2 linked regions of the Halioglobus japonicus genome follow. The protein of the gene in region 2 binds, or shares a complex with, the protein of the main gene of each other region. Links are inferred from orthologs where the notes say so. Each region holds a gene or a part of one and is shown on either strand. Other genes may lie near its edges. The genes, in order: BST95_RS14940 and BST95_RS01055.

Region 1 (7,972 bases), 3.0 Mb from region 2 along the record:
ATCGATATTCTTGCAGCGCTTGCAGCCCTCGATAGCGGCCGAGCCGGTATCGCCAGACGTGGCGCCCATGATCACAACCTTCTGGTGCTTGCGCTCCAGCACGTAATCGAGCAGGCGGCCCAGCAACTGCAATGCGAAGTCTTTGAACGCCAGTGTGGGACCGTGGAACAGTTCCAAAACCCACTGGTTGCTGTCGATCTGCACCATTGGCGCGACCGCTTCGTGACGAAACTCTGCGTAGGTTTCCTCGAGAATGGCTTTGAGATCCGCCTCAGGAATACAGTCATCAACAAACGGCGTGATAATTTTTTGCGCGAGCTGCGCGTAGTTCATGCCGGCCATAGCCGCAATTTCGGCTTCGCTGAATGTAGGCAGCGTTTCGGGCACGTACAGGCCGCCATCAGACGCCAGGCCTGTCAGGAGAACTTCTTCAAAATTTAGAGCCGGGGCCTGGCCACGGGTGCTGATGTACTTCACGTTTTGTTCCTCAACCGTCCAGCGCTTCGACACGAATGCGCGTGACTTCTCCTGAAATTGTATCCAGACCTTCTATCGATGCTACCGCCCTATCGACATTGCCCTGCACGGCCTTGTTGGTGAGCAGGATGAGCGGTACGCGGGTTTCACCCGCGGCCGGCGCTTTCTGAATCAACGCCTCGATGCTAATGCCCTGGTCACTGAATATGCTGGCGATCTGCGAGAGTACGCCGGGCTTGTCTTCGGCCTCCATACGCAGGTACCACGCGGTGCTGACACGCTCCATGGGTACGATAGGCAGATCCTGCAAGGCATCGGTTGCAAAGCCCAGGGCGGGTACGCGGCACTGCTGACCCGCACCCAACTCACGCGCAAGATCGACGATATCTGCCACTACTGCTGATGCCGTAGGCTCTGCCCCGGCGCCAGCGCCGTAGTACAGCGTTGGACCCACCGCATCACCTTCTACGAGCACAGCATTCTTCACACCGTTGACGTTGGCGAGCAGGCGCGACTCCGGAATCAATGTGGGATGAACACGCAGTTCCACGCCTTCATCACTTTGCTTGGCAACACCCAGGTGCTTGATCCGATAGCCGAGCTCTTCAGCGTACTCCACATCCTGCGTGGTAAGACGGGTAATGCCCTCGGCATACACTGAGGAGAACTGCAGCGGCATGCCGAACGCCAGCGATGCGAGAATCACCAGCTTGTGAGCGGCATCAATACCTTCCACATCAAATGTGGGATCGGCCTCCGCGTAACCCAGTGCCTGCGCCTCGGCCAGCACATCGGCGAAATCACGGCCCTTCTCGCGCATCTCGCTGAGGATAAAGTTGCCGGTGCCGTTGATAATGCCCGCCAGCCATTCAATCCGGTTGCCGGCCAGGCCTTCGCGCAACGCCTTGATAATAGGGATACCGCCGGCCACGGCGGCTTCGTAGCGAATCACCACATTGTTCTGTTCGGCCAGCGCAAACAACTCGTTACCGAATTCAGCAATGAGCGCCTTGTTGGCAGTCACAACATGCTTGCCGTTCGTAAGCGCTTCAGTCACCAGGTCACGAGCTACCGTCGTACCGCCAATCAGTTCGACCAGCACATCGACTTCCGGGTCGCGAGCCACCTCGAAAATATCTCGGGTAACACGTGTATCCCCAAGATCACAGGCCGGGTTATCGCGACGCGCACCCACCACGGTAATCTCCAACTCGCCTTGGGCGCGGGCATTAATGGCCTGCGCGTTACGAGTGAGGACGTTAAACGTGCCGCTTCCCACGGTGCCCAGGCCGCAAATTCCGACCTTTACTGGCTTGCTCATACTGTTGCTATCTCCAGCGCTGCGGCTCGCCTCAGGCGAAACCATCATTTTTAAACATACGTTTGATATTGCGAATCGCCTGACGCGTACGGTGTTCGTTTTCGATCAGACCGAACCGCACATAGCCCTCGCCATACTCGCCGAATCCCACGCCGGGCGAGACCGCCACTTTGGCTTCTTGCAGCAGCTTTTTACTGAACTCGATGGAGTCGTAGTCGCTGTAACACTCGGGAATTTTCGCCCACACGAACATGGTGGCCCGCGGCGGCGTGACCGCCCAACCAACGGCGTTCAGGCCTTCACACAGCACGTCGCGGCGCGACTTGTACATGGCGTTGATTTCACTCACGCAGGTCTGGTCACCTTCCAGTGCCGCGATGGCCGCCACCTGAATCGGTGTGAACATGCCGTAATCGAGGTACGACTTCATCCGCGCCAACGCACCCACCAGGGTTTTGTTGCCGCAACAGAAGCCCACACGCCAACCCGGCATGTTGTAGCTCTTGGACATGCTGTAAAACTCCACGGCGATATCCATGGCGCCCTCTACCTGCAGAATCGACGGCGCTTCATAGCCGTCGTAGCACAGGTCGGCGTAAGCCAGATCCTGTACCACCCAGATATTGTGTTCCTTGGCAATGGCCACCACGCGCTCGAAAAACTCCAGTTCCACGCAATAGGCCGTGGGGTTGGAGGGGAAGTTGAGCACCAGCATCTTGGGCCGTGGCCAGCTGTTGTGAATTGCCTTTTCCAGTTCATCGAAGAAATCTTCTTCGTTCATGCCCATGGGCACGTGGCGGATATCCGCACCGGAGATCACAAAACCATAGGGGTGAATCGGGTACGAGGGATTGGGCACCAGAATCGCGTCGCCGGGGCCAGTGGTGGCCAGCGCCAGGTGTGCCAGGCCTTCTTTGGAGCCCAGGGTGACAATGGCTTCAGTTTCGGGGTCGAGCGTGACCTCGTAGCGGCGCTGGTACCAATCACAAATCGCTTTGCGCAACCTTGGAATACCCTTGGACTGCGAATAGCGATGGGTATCGCCGCGCTGGGCGGTCTCCACCAGCTTGTCGACGATATGCTCCGGGGTCGGCTGATCGGGGTTGCCCATGCCGAAATCGATGATATCCTCGCCCGCCGCTCGCGCCTGCTGCTTCAACTCACCAATAATGTTGAACACATAGGGAGGTAGGCGTGAAATGCGCCGGAATTGTTCGTCCACGATTTCTAACTCTTACTTCGGTTATGACAGCCCAGCAAAGGGCTGGAGAACTGACAGGAAAGGGGTCAGAAACAGTACGGTTTAAGGGGGGGATGTCAACGCGGGGGATTACCAAAAACACCCGCGAAAAAGGAAAAACCCGCACGCAATGGCGCGCGGGTTTAGAGAAAATTACTCTACACCAAGTGTCGCAAGAATCTTGTCAGCATCCTGGTAGCCGGGAATCATCTGGCCAGTGTCGGTAATAATCGCAGGGGTGCCACGCACACCGAGCTGCTGGCCGAGCTGGTACTGCTCATCAACGGGGTTGGAATCGCACTGCTTAACCGGTACCGGCTCCTTGTTTTTCAGCGCGGTGAGAGTCTGCTGCGGGTTCTCTGCACACCAGGCGCCTACCAGCTGGCGATAGCCCGCTGAGTCGGTGCCGCCACGTGGGAAGGCCAGGTAACGCACCTGTACGCCGTGTTTGTTCAGCTCCGGCACTTCATTGTGCAGCTTCTGGCAGTAGAAACAGGTGGTATCGGTGAATACGGTGATCTCGCCTTTCACCTCTCCTTCAGGCGCAAATACAATCATGTCGGCCTCGTCCAGGGCCTCCATCTTGGCCAGGCGCTCGCCATCACGGCGCTGCTCGGTGAGGTTTACAAACTGGCCGTTATCGACCTGAAACAGGTCACCCACCAGGAAATGCTTGCCGTCAGCGGTGGCGTAAACCATGGGACCGTTATCAAACTGTACTTCGTACATGCCCTGGATATCGCTGGTGCTCACAGTGCTCACCGACAGGCCCATGGCGGGGCTGTTCATGGCGGCACTAATGCGCTCAAAGGTTTCTTTGTCCACCGGCGCGCCGGCATTGACCATAGGAGCCACGGCAATGATCAGGGTAGCCACAGCGGCCTGGTACAGTCGATTAAACATCTTGTTTCCTCATTAATTTCGCCCCGGCCTCCCCTGGCCGGTGCACAGTTCTCAGCTCTTTGAGCATCAGTAGCGCAATAAGTTCCTCAACCCCGTGGATGGTGCTCGGCATGCAGTTCCTGCATCCGCTGCTTCGCCACGTGGGTGTATATCTGGGTGGTCGTCAGGTCGCTGTGCCCCAGCAACATTTGCACGACCCGCAGATCCGCTCCGTGATTCAGGAGATGGGTCGCGAATGCGTGGCGCAGGGTGTGGGGAGACAGTGCCTGGCGAATACCGGCGCGCTGGGCGTAGATTTTAATACGATACCAGAAGGTCTGGCGAGTCATCTGCCGCCCTCTTTTACTGGGAAACACAACATCGGAGGGGATTCCCTTGAGCATTTCACCCCGCGGACCGGCCATATAGCGTTGCAACCAGCTGAGCGCCTCCTCACCCATAGGCACCAGCCGCTCCTTACTGCCCTTGCCGAACACCCGCACCACCCCCTGGTTGAGGCTCACCTGGGTCACCTGCAGGCTGGTCAGCTCTGTCACCCTGAGGCCGCAGGCATACAACAGCTCGAGCATGGTGCGATCGCGGAATTCCAGCGGATCGTCGAGATCGGGTGCCTCAAGCAGCTTGTCGACCTGGGCTTCGGAGATGGACTTGGGCAATGGGCGCCCGAGCTTGGGGCTGTCGACATCCAGGGTAGGATCGGCCTGTATCCGCCCTTCCCTGATCAGGTACTTATAAAAGCCCCTGGCACAGGACATAAACCTCGCGGTGGAGCGCTGTGACTGCCCCTGCTCCAGGCGCGCTCCGAGGTAGGCCTGCAGTTCAGCGCGGTCGGCGCGAACCACTGTGCTACCTTTGTTTTTGGCAAGCCATTCATTGAATTGGCGCAGGTCGCGGCGGTAGGAGCTCAGGGTGTTGTCACTGAGGCCCTTCTCCATCCACATGGCGTCGATGTAGCGTTCGATTTCTGGGTGTTCTAGCAGGGCTTCTGACATGCGGTAACGGTAACATGATTCGATGTGATTGGGGTTGTTCCGGCTAGCCGGGCCGGAACGGAGTTTATCTCTCGAAACCGCTGCAAGGCCATCCATGGCGCGCTTCGGCGTCCGCCATCCATGGCTCCCGACGATCTCGAGAGATAAACTCCGTTCCCGCCCTCTATTTCGCCATACACGCCACACCCCAGGCGAAAAGCCTCTCTAGAATAGAAACACCCCAGGTACCGGTAGACATACAGCCCCAAGGCCGAGAGAGCTTTTGCCCTTCCAATATCGTCGGGAGGCTGGGTGGCGCGGCCGGCGATCCGGTACGCCGAAACGCCCCATGGATGGGTTCGCAGTGGTCTTGGAAGGGCAAAAGCTCTCTTGGCCGCCACGTGAAGAAGCTTCTAACCCCGAACTAAAGGCAAAAAAAAAGCGGCCACTAGGGCCGCTTTCGGATACTGCGAAAGGCAGAAGCTTAGGACAGCTTCTCCTTGATGCGGGCAGCCTTACCAGACAGCTCACGCAGGTAGTACAGCTTGGCCTGACGTACGTCGCCGCGACGCTTGACAGTGATGCTGTCTACGAGGGGGCTGTAAGTCTGGAAAGTACGCTCTACGCCAACACCGTGGGAGATTTTGCGTACAGTGAAGGCAGAGTTCAGCGCGCGGTTGCGCTTGGCGATAACAACGCCTTCGAACGCCTGCAGACGCTCGCGGTTGCCTTCTTTTACTTTTACCTGAACAACCACGGTATCACCCGGGGCAAATTCAGGCAGCTCTTTCTCCATCTGTTCAGCTTCAAGCTGAGAAATGATCTTGTTGGTGCTCATGGCGCGCTCCTGTTGATTAACAATCGTAGCTTCACAGCTAGCGGTTTTAAAATTTCACTCGCGTTCGCGGAGATACTCCGCCAACAATTCGTCTTCTTCGGCCGTGTTGGCCCTGCCCTCCAGCAAGTCCGGGCGACGCTCGTACGTTCTTCCCAGTGCCTGCTTCAGGCGCCAGCGGCGAATCCACTCGTGATTGCCGCTGAGCAATACTTCCGGTACCGGCTTACCCTGGTACTCCTCTGGCCGGGTGTAGTGTGGGCAGTCCAACAGGCCATCGGCGTAGGAATCTTCCTGAGCCGACAGCTCGTGCCCCAACACTCCGGGCAAATGGCGTGTTACCGAGTCGATAACCACCATGGCAGCCAGTTCGCCGCCGCTTAAAACGTAGTCGCCAATGGATATTTCTTCATCCACTTCCGCTTCGATCAGGCGTTCATCGACACCTTCATAGCGGCCGGCAACCAGGATCAGCGCTTGCTCCTGTGAGAGTGCCACAGACTTGCCGTGGTCCAGGCGCTTACCCTGAGGCGAGAGGTAGATCACTCTAGCGTCTACTCCCGCCGCCTCCCTTGCTGCGGCTATCGCCTGCTGCAGGGGATCAATCTTCATCAACATGCCCGGGCCACCGCCGTAGGGCCTGTCGTCCACCGTGCGATGCTTGTCGGTGGTGAAGTCCCGCGGATTGCTGTGGCTGATAGTCACCAGCCCCTGCTTTACCGCTCTGCCCGTGACACCATGGTCCGTGACAGCTTCAAACATTTCCGGGAACAGGCTGACCAGTGCAATATGCATGTTGCCGCCTATTCCTCGAGGTACCAATCGACCTCGATAACGCCCTCTTCCAGGCTTACCCGGGTGACCACATCGCCGGGCAGGTAGGGAACCAGTCGTTCCCTGTCATCGATGCTGCCGTCGCTTGCCTTGATCACCAGCACGTCATTGGCGCCGGTTTCGATCATGTAATCGACAGTGCCCAACAGCACGCGATCGCCTTCTGATTCGGGCTCCCGACCCCAGGCTTGCAAACCTTGCAACTGGTGCCAGTAGTAATCGCCCTCTTCCAGGCTGGGGAGGCTATTCGCCTCCACCACAATGCTCAGTCCCTTGAAGGACTCCGCCAGGGTACGGTCATCCACCCCCGCGATATGGGCAATCATGCCCTTGCCATGGCGCTTCCACTCATCGAACTCAACCGTTTCCAGTGAGCCGCGTCGCTGGAGCTGCCAGGCACCGAACCGAAAGAGGTTTTCTTCAGGATCGGTAAATGAGTGCACTTTGACCCACCCCTTAACGCCGTACGGGCCGGTAATTTTACCGGCAGTCAGCGGGTTGGCACCGGACTCACTCATAAAGACCGGTCAGCGGGGATTAGGCCGCTACAGCAGCTTCCTTAACCAGCTTGGCTACGCGCTCAGACAGCTGCGCACCCTGGCCCTGCCAGTATGCGATGCGATCGGAGTCAACGCGCAGGCGCTCTTCCTGGCCACGGGCTACGGGGTTGAAGAAACCAACGCGCTCAATGAAGCGGCCATTGCGCGCATTGCGGCTGTCGGTCACTGTCAGGTGGTAGAAGGGGCGCTTTTTGGAGCCGCCACGTGCAAGACGAATAGTTACCATGTGATCTCAATTCCTTGATTTTTAAGGCGAAATCTCCCGCTTGGGATGGCTCGCCCACGACAAAACCCGGCACACGGGCCGGAAAGGTGGCGTATCATACGGAAAACACAGGGGGAATGAAACCCCCTTTGAAAGGAATTTTTGTAGTTATTTCCGGAGCTTACCGTCATTCCCGCGAAGGCGGGAAACCAGGGAATTATCCGCCATATATCAGCTCAACAATGCGCGTCTGCCAGGCGCGCCGGTCCGCTGCAAATAACTAAGATGATTCCTGGCGACCAGGTCAATGGATCCCGGCCTGCGCCGGGATGACGACCTCAGCCCTTATTTGAAGGGAGGCATGCCACCAGGAGGCATTCCGCCGCCCATACCGGGGGCATACCGCCACCGGGGCCGCCCATCATGCCGCCGAGGCCGCGCATCATTTTCTGCATGCCGCCGCCCTTCATTTTCTTCATCATTTTCTGCATCTGCTTGTGCTGCTTGAGCAGTCGGTTCAGGTCCTGCACCTGGGTGCCGGAACCCTTGCAGATGCGTTTCTTGCGCGAGCCCTGAATGCTCTCGGGCTTGCGGCGCTCTCCCGGGGTCATGGAGTTAATCATGGC
Region 2 (7,976 bases):
GCCGAATTCCTGCATCAGGGTTTCGCACCACCACTGGTTCAGCGAGCGCTCCAGATCGCGGCCAGCTGATTCCGCCTCCGCGTCATTGGCGGCTTCGTGAATCCACACGAAAACGGAGTCGGTATCACCGTATATCACCCGGTGTCCCGCCGCCTCGATCTGCTCGCGGGTACGCTGAATAATCTCGTGCCCACGCCGGGTGATGGAGCTAGCCAGCCGCGCATCAAAGAAGCGGCAACCGGTGGATCCGAGGACACCGTAAAATGAATTCATGATGATCTTAATGGCCTGCGAGAGCGGCGCATCGGCAGCGGCCCGCGCATCATCGCGCAACGCCCACAGGTGAGCGATTAGTCCCGGCAGGATATGACCCTCGCGGATAAACCGGGCCTCCAGAAAGCCAGGCACGGTCTCATCAGCGGCGATATCCGGCAGGGTACCCAGTGCCAGTCCCAGCGGATCGATGGCAAACGTAAGAATAATACTCGGATACAGGCTTTTGAAATCCAGCACCAGCACGTGGTCATAAATGCCCGGCGCAGAATCGAGCACAAAGCCGCCGGGACTGGCGGTGAGATCGCGACTGGCATTGGGTGCGACATAACCCTGGCGGTGGAGACGCGGCAGATACAGGTTGTCGAAAGAGGCCACCGACCCGCCGAGGCGATCCATGTTCAAACCCGTCATGCGCGAGCGGGCGACGGCGAAGGCCAGCAAATCTGTGTGTTCAAAAATACGGGAGACCAGCTCGCAATCCTTGAGGTTGTATTCCGCCAGTGCGGTTTTGTCTTCCTCAAACTGGCGGCTGATCTCTTCGCCGCGATCAGGACTGTGAATAAGCTTGCCCTTACCCAGCAACTCCCGGGACACGTTCTCCAGGGAAAAACTCTCAAACCGGTAGAAGGCCGCACGCAGCAGCTCAATACCATCTAGAATTACCCGGCCCGGACACTGCACCGTGCGGCGCTCGCCCTCCTCGTCAAGCTCCCGCCAGTGCACCGGCCGGCGGCCGCGGCCCAACAGCAGTCGACGGTTGCAAACATCCGCCACGCGCTGCAGGTACCAGGTATCGAAGTTGACCACGTTCCAACCGATCAGTACGTCCGGATCGAACTCGCCCAACCAGTCGACAAAGGCCTGTAGCACTGCTTCCTGGTTAACACAGACCTGCACGTAATCCTGGGTTGCGCCCTCGCCGAGCATGAATACCCGCCGCTGCTCCGGGCCCTCGCCGCCATAGCCATGCACACCGATGGAGAAAAGCTGCACCCCCTCCATGGCAGTCTCGATATCAAAGGAGGCCACCCGCAGTGAGGGCTGGTAGTCGGCGCCGCGGATTTTGGGGTTTTCCACCCACAGGTGCCCTGCCCGGGTAGTGATGTGCCCAGCGAGCTCGACGCCACCGGCAACAAAGCGCTCCATTAAATAGCGGTCGACGGGATTGATATCCGCCTCCAGGGGCTCGCAGCCACGCTCTTCGAGCGCGTCGGCCAATTGCCTTGCCTGGCGATAACTTCGGCAGTACACACCCACTACCGCCGTATGCGCAAAATCACGCAGCTCCAGCGGCTGCACCTCCACCCCGGGCGTGCCTTCCAATAGCGGGCCGGCAATGCCGAGTTCGTCTCTGGACAGAAAAAAGGTACTGCGCTGTCCCTGCACCAACGCACACAGCGGGCCCTTGTCCGTGGTAAACCACAGCTCCAATTCGATACCGGCGGGGGTATCGCGCCAGTTGCGGCTGAGCAGGAAACCTTTGAGGTTGGATACGGTCATCTATTGAATTGAGGGCCAGTCGGCGATTAAGCTATGTGCCCGCTGAATGGGCCGGCAACGGTAGACAAGGACCTATCATGAACAAACCTGTGATCAAACCCGATCCCTTATACCAGCTCCTGCGCAATGAGGACATCAAGGGTTTTAACGAGCAACGCGACACGCTGGATACCGGTGAACTGAAGAGCGGCGACTACCGCGGCCGCGATCTGCGTAACATGAACGCCGACGGCCTTGACTTCAGCGATTCCTACTTCCGCAACGCGGACCTCAGCGGCATCGACTTCCGCAATACCAATCTGGAAGGGGCCAGCTTGCTGGATGCCAAGCTGTCGGGCACTTACTTCCCGCAGGAACTGTCCGCCACAGAAATTCGCCTGTCCCTGGATACAGGCACCCGGCTGCGTTACGAAAGCTCCAAGTAGGCCTGCCCATGCGCCGAGCCTAGCTCGGCGCAATAATCCATCAACCCTGCAGTAGCAAATCCCGCAAGTCGATAATCGCCGCATTTGCCCGGCTGATATAGGACGCCATCACCAGTGAGTGGTTGGCAAACAGACCAAAGCCGGTGCCATTGAGAATCACCGGGCTCCACAGCTGCTCCTGAGAGCCTTCCAGCTCACGAATAATCTGCTGCAGGCTGACCAGCGCGTTCTTCTTGCGCAGCACATCGGCGAAGTCCACCTCCACCGCCTTGAGGAAATGGATCAGGGCCCAGGTGGTACCGCGGGCCTCGAAGAACACATCATCGATCTCATTCCAGGGCGTTTTCACCACGACCTCGCCCGGCGCATTGGTGGACTGGCTGGCCGCAGTGTCGCCCGCCAGATCCGTATTGATCCGGCGCTGACCCACACTGGCCGACAGGCGCTGGGACAGACTGCCCAGCCGGGTGTTCACGGTGGACAGCCAGTAACGCAGATTGTCGGCGCGCGCATAGAACTGCGCGTGGGGATCATCGGTGTCGGACAGCCGGGTGAAATAGGCGCGGGTATAGGAAAGGGCCTCACGATATTCCGACTCGGACGAGGGTAGAATCCAGCTGTTGGAATCGAAGTGATAGCGGGGTTCCGCCACCGCGAGGTCAGCGTCCTCGGTAGACTGCGACTGCGAGCGGCTGAACACCTCGCGCATGGCCCGTGACATATCGCGCACCTGCACCAATACCCCGTATTCCCAGTTGGGCATGTTGTCGAGGAAGATGCCGGGCGGGAAACGATCGTTGTGGATATAGCCACCGGGTTTGTCCAGCAAGGTTTCCATCACACCCATTAAGGCCGCCGTCGTCACTGAACCGGTGACGACTTCACCGCCGTCTGTCGCGGCGTATTCGGCAGCCTTCTCGCGCGGATCGAAGCGATCCGGCGTGCCACTCCAGTAAATGGCCAGCACCAGGATGATCAGCGCGTACACAAGTACGGCCAAGAGAATCCACTTGCCGGGGCCCTTCTCGGGCAAAACGTTCAACAGGCTGTCGCGCCATTCGTCCAAGGTGTCTCTTACTGCACTCATACCCTAGTCTCTACTGTCAGTGATGATGGTGGTGATGATCGCCCGCGCTGGCCGCGCTCTTGCGCACTTCGGCCTCAGTGCACAGCTCTTCTCCCGAGGCAAAGGTCAGACACAGGGTGCGGGTCTGGCCCGGCTGGGGCATGGCCTCAAGATCGAACAGCATAAGGTGCGTCCCCCCAGGGGCAAGCGCAACCGTGTCGCCAGGGGCTACTGTCAGTGTAGTCAATTCCATCATCCGCAGCAGGCCGTCGACCTCGGCCGTGGTATGGATTTCCACCTTGCCGGCGCCGGATACTGTGGCGGCGACCACTTCCGCGGGCTCGCTGCCGCTATTGGACAGCGATAAATAGGCAGCGGTTGTCTTCTGCACCGGCGGCAGGGCCCTGACCCAGGCATCGTCTATCGTCAGTGAAGAAGCGGTGGCTACCAGCGGCAGAGCGGCGAGCACTGCCGCGAAAACGCGAGTTCGAAACAACACGGTGACTCCAAAGGAAACTATTTACGCGAAAAGGCGTCCTAGACTACACCACGGTTGGCTCGCTCAGCCAGCGAATTGGGCCACGGGCCTTTGACTGATAGAATTTAGGCCCAGAACCGCCGGCACGGTGCCGACGGGGCCACAACATACGGAACCACTATGCGCCTGCTACTGGCCACACTGCTACTTCTTACATCCACTTTTTCTCAGGCCCAGTTACCCGGCACCAACAATCCGTTCGCGGCGGAGCAGCCGGACTTCCTGCCGGTTGAGGAAGCGTATCAACTGGAGGTCGAACCCAGTGATGAGGGCCTGCGCTTTTACTGGCAGATCGCCGACGGCTACTACCTGTATCAGCACGCGTTCAAATTCCAGGGTGAGGATGACGAGGGCGCACTGGCGCTCCAGGGCCAACTCCCCCAGGGCATAGACCGCACCGATGAGTTCTTCGGTGATGTCACCGTCTACTACAACCAGGCCGACGTCACCGTAGAGGCCGAGCGCCAGGGGGACGACACCGTACAGCTGACCGTCACGTCCCAGGGCTGCGCAGATGCGGGCCTGTGCTACCCACCGCGCAAACAGTTTTTCAGCTGGGCACCAGACGCTGGCACCGTCACCGAAACCACGCCGCCAGCGCGCAAAGCCAGCGTCGTCACTACACAGAAGAGTGCGCCCCAGAGCGATGGCGCCAGCCCGGCCCAGGGCCTGGGCTCGCTGCCCTACATGATGCTGCTGGCCTTTCTCGGTGGCGCCATTCTCAACCTGATGCCCTGTGTCTTCCCGATCCTGTCGCTCAAGGTACTCAGTTTCGCCCAGAGCACTGACGAGGACCGCCACCTGCACAGCTGGCTGTATACCGCCGGCGTGGTGATCAGCTTCGTGGCGATCGCCGCTGTACTCATCGGCCTGCAACAGGCGGGCAGCGCCGTCGGCTGGGGCTTCCAGTTGCAGTCGCCGGGTTTTGTGATCGCGCTGGCCTACCTGTTCCTGGTGATGGGCCTGTCACTGTCGGGGCTGGTCAGCCTCGGCGGTAATCTGATGAATACCGGCAGTTCACTGGCAGACCGCGGCGGCCTCAGCGGCAGCTTCTTCACCGGCGTATTGGCGGTGGTGGTGGCCAGCCCCTGCACGGCGCCCTTTATGGGCACCGCCCTGGGGTTTGCCGTCACCCAACCACCGGTAGTGGGACTGTCGGTCTTCGCCGCCCTGGGTGTCGGCATGGCCGCCCCACTGTTGTTGTTCAGCTACAGCGGTGGCGCCCGTGCGCTAATGCCGCGCCCGGGCCCTGGATGGAAACCCTTAAGGAATTCCTGGCCTTTCCCCTCTATGGCGCAGCCATCTGGCTGGTATGGGTGGCGGGTCGCCAGACTGGTGTCAATACCATGGCGGCCGTGCTTTGCGGTGCGCTATTGCTCACCCTGGGGCTGTGGCTGTGGCAACAGGGCGGTAAGCGCCGCTGGATGGCGGCCGCAGCTGTGATCAGCGCCATTGCCCTGGCGAGCATCGACAACCTCGACCCAGTGCGAGGCGGCCAAGCCTCACTGGGCGAGGGCCGGGTAGCCTGGTCTGAGCCAACGCTTGAAGAATTGCGCGCCGCCGGCAAGCCCGTATTTGTGGATGTGACCGCCGATTGGTGTATTACCTGCCTCGCCAATGAGCGGGCAGTGTTGTTCACCGACGACATCACCGCTGCCTTCGCCGACCACGGCGTCACCTATATGGTCGCCGATTGGACCAATTATGACGCCGAGATCGCCGAATTTATCGCCAGTCACGGCCGTACCGGCATTCCCCTGTACGTGATGTACCCGCCCCTGGGGGCCGGCGAACCATTTCTGTTGCCGCAAATCCTCACCGACCAACTGGTCATCGATGCCCTGAACGCCGTTTCTGGCAAATAGCCCGCACTTGTCGGCATGTTAGCTGACTTTACGCGCGGTTTCAGAGAAGATCGTTCTTCTTCCCCGAAACCGCCCAGCAACAGCCCGGAGAAGCCCACAACTTCCTAAATATTGCTAACTTCCGCTATCGCGCTGCTAAATGCTGGCAAAATGCCGATTTTTACCAAAGACGTGGACAAAATGTCGATATTACGCCACACTGCTGCAATAAATAGCGCCTGAGAACCCAACATGGCCACCATACTTGTCCTGCACGGCCCCAACCTGAACCTGCTCGGTGAACGCGAGCCGGAGATTTACGGCAGCACCACGCTGTCTGATATCAACCAGACGCTACAGCAACAAGCCCGCGACAAAGGCCACCACCTGCTCTATGTACAAAGCAACGCCGAGTACGAGCTGGTCGAGCGCGTCCAGGACGCCCGCCACGAAGGCGTGAACTTCATTCTGATTAACCCCGCGGCATTCACCCACACTAGTGTGGCCCTGCGCGATGCGCTGGCGGCGGTGGAGATTCCCTTTATAGAAGTCCACCTGTCCAACGTTCATGCCCGCGAGGAATTCCGCAAGCATTCCTATTTCTCGGACCTGGCTCAAGGCGTGATCTGCGGCCTCGGCCCCCAAGGCTACGAACTCGGCCTGCAGGCGGCGATCAAGTATATCGAGCAGTCCTGACCTGCCCTGCCCCATTAACGAAACCTCAACTTGAAGAGAACAACACCATGGACATTCGCAAAGTAAAAAAACTGATCGAGTTGCTGGAAGAGTCGAATATCGACGAAATTGAGATCAAGGAAGGCGAAGAATCTGTGCGCATCAGTCGCAACAGCATGCAGCCCATGATGGCTGCGCCCGCGGCGCCTGCCTACGCACCCGTGCCCGCCGCGGCACCTGCGCCGGCACCCGCACCTATTGCTGCGGCACCGGAACCCGCGCCTGCTGCTGAGCCCGCCGCGCCGGCCACCACGGGCCATGTCGTGAAATCACCCATGGTGGGCACCTTCTACCGCGCACCGTCACCCAGCTCACCCTCGTTCGCAGAGGTTGGCCAGACCGTCAAAGTCGGCGACGTCATCTGTATTGTCGAAGCGATGAAAATGATGAACCAGATCGAGGCCGACAAGTCGGGCACCATTGAAGCCATCCTCGTGGACAACGGCGAGCCGGTGGAATTCGACCAGCCGCTGTTCTCCATCGTATAAGGAGGGCACATCGAGATGCCCATTCTGGACAAGGTTCTTATCGCCAACCGCGGCGAGATTGCACTGCGCGTACTGCGCGCGTGCAAAGAGCTCGACATCAAGACCGTTGCGGTGCACTCCGTTGCCGACGCTGAATTGATGCACGTGCGGCTGGCTGATGAATCCGTATGTATCGGCCCCGCGCCCTCCAAGGAAAGCTACCTCAATGTGCCGGCACTGATCAGTGCCGCCGAGGTCACTGACGCCACCGCCATCCACCCCGGCTACGGCTTTCTCTCTGAGAATGCCGACTTCGCCGACCAGGTCGAGAAAAGCGGCTTTACCTTTGTTGGCCCGCGCGCCGAAACCATTCGCCTGATGGGCGACAAGGTATCTGCGATTGAGGCCATGAAACGGGCCGGCGTTCCCACGGTACCGGGCTCCGACGGCCCCCTCACCGACGACCACGACCGCACTCGGGAAATCGCCCAGCGCGTTGGCTATCCGGTGATCATCAAGGCTGCCGCTGGCGGCGGTGGTCGCGGCATGCGCGTGGTGCACAACGAAGAGGTGCTGATCTCCTCGATTGAAGTGACCAAGTCGGAAGCTGCCGCGGCCTTCGGGTCTGACGTGGTGTATCTGGAGAAATTTCTACAGAAGCCCCGCCATGTCGAGGTCCAGGTTCTGGCCGACGGCCAGGGCGACGCCATTCACCTGGGTGACCGTGACTGCTCATTGCAACGCCGCCACCAGAAAGTCATCGAAGAAGCGCCTGCGCCCGGCATTCCCGAGGACTTGCGCAACCAGGTCTACGAGGCCTGCGTCAACGCGTGCATCGAGATCGGTTATCGCGGCGCCGGCACCTTCGAATTCCTGTACGAGGATGGCGGATTTTACTTCATCGAGATGAATACCCGGGTCCAGGTGGAGCACCCGGTCACTGAGATGGTGACCAGTTTCGATATCGTCAAGGAGCAGCTGCGCATCGCCGCAGGCATGCCACTGTCCGTCACCCAGGACGAGATCAGCTTCAACGGGCACTCTTTTGAGTGCCGGATTAACGCCGAAGATCCGCAGAATTTCCTGCCCTCGCCGGGCAAGGTAAATACGTTCCACGCCCCGGGC

The links.
Region 1: the proteins of BST95_RS01055 (region 2) and BST95_RS14940 are in contact, whole or in part, in a crystal structure (PDB 1JZD), measured with the Escherichia coli proteins. The link is inferred for Halioglobus japonicus from one-to-one orthologs.

Annotation. Positions count from the first base shown.
Region 1 is NZ_CP019450.1:3,167,316-3,175,287, forward strand. The notes cover bases 2,067-4,855. They hold BST95_RS14940 (DsbC family protein), read right to left. Parts: upstream 3,942-4,855; coding sequence 3,192-3,941; downstream 2,067-3,191. Other genes in these bases: alaC (alanine transaminase), read right to left, coding at 2,067-3,020; xerD (site-specific tyrosine recombinase XerD), read right to left, coding at 4,028-4,855. Also shown: thrC (threonine synthase), read right to left, coding at 1-477; BST95_RS14930 (homoserine dehydrogenase), read right to left, coding at 488-1,798; more of alaC, read right to left, coding at 1,830-2,066; more of xerD, read right to left, coding at 4,856-4,933; rplS (50S ribosomal protein L19), read right to left, coding at 5,397-5,750; tRNA (guanosine(37)-N1)-methyltransferase TrmD, read right to left, coding at 5,805-6,542; ribosome maturation factor RimM, read right to left, coding at 6,551-7,099; rpsP (30S ribosomal protein S16), read right to left, coding at 7,119-7,367. UniProt on the Escherichia coli protein: Acts as a disulfide isomerase, interacting with incorrectly folded proteins to correct non-native disulfide bonds.
Region 2 is NZ_CP019450.1:209,446-217,421, forward strand. What follows is about bases 3,294-6,086. They hold BST95_RS01055 (protein-disulfide reductase DsbD family protein), read left to right. Parts: upstream 3,294-3,925; coding sequence 3,926-5,248; downstream 5,249-6,086. Other genes in these bases: BST95_RS01050 (copper chaperone PCu(A)C), read right to left, coding at 3,305-3,766; BST95_RS20235 (thioredoxin family protein), read left to right, coding at 5,230-5,670; aroQ (type II 3-dehydroquinate dehydratase), read left to right, coding at 5,902-6,086. In the rest of the region: BST95_RS01035 (DNA polymerase II), read right to left, coding at 1-1,776; BST95_RS01040 (pentapeptide repeat-containing protein), read left to right, coding at 1,854-2,201; BST95_RS01045 (DUF2333 family protein), read right to left, coding at 2,242-3,288; more of aroQ, read left to right, coding at 6,087-6,345; accB (acetyl-CoA carboxylase biotin carboxyl carrier protein), read left to right, coding at 6,393-6,872; accC (acetyl-CoA carboxylase biotin carboxylase subunit), read left to right, coding at 6,894-7,976. UniProt on the Escherichia coli protein: Required to facilitate the formation of correct disulfide bonds in some periplasmic proteins and for the assembly of the periplasmic c-type cytochromes.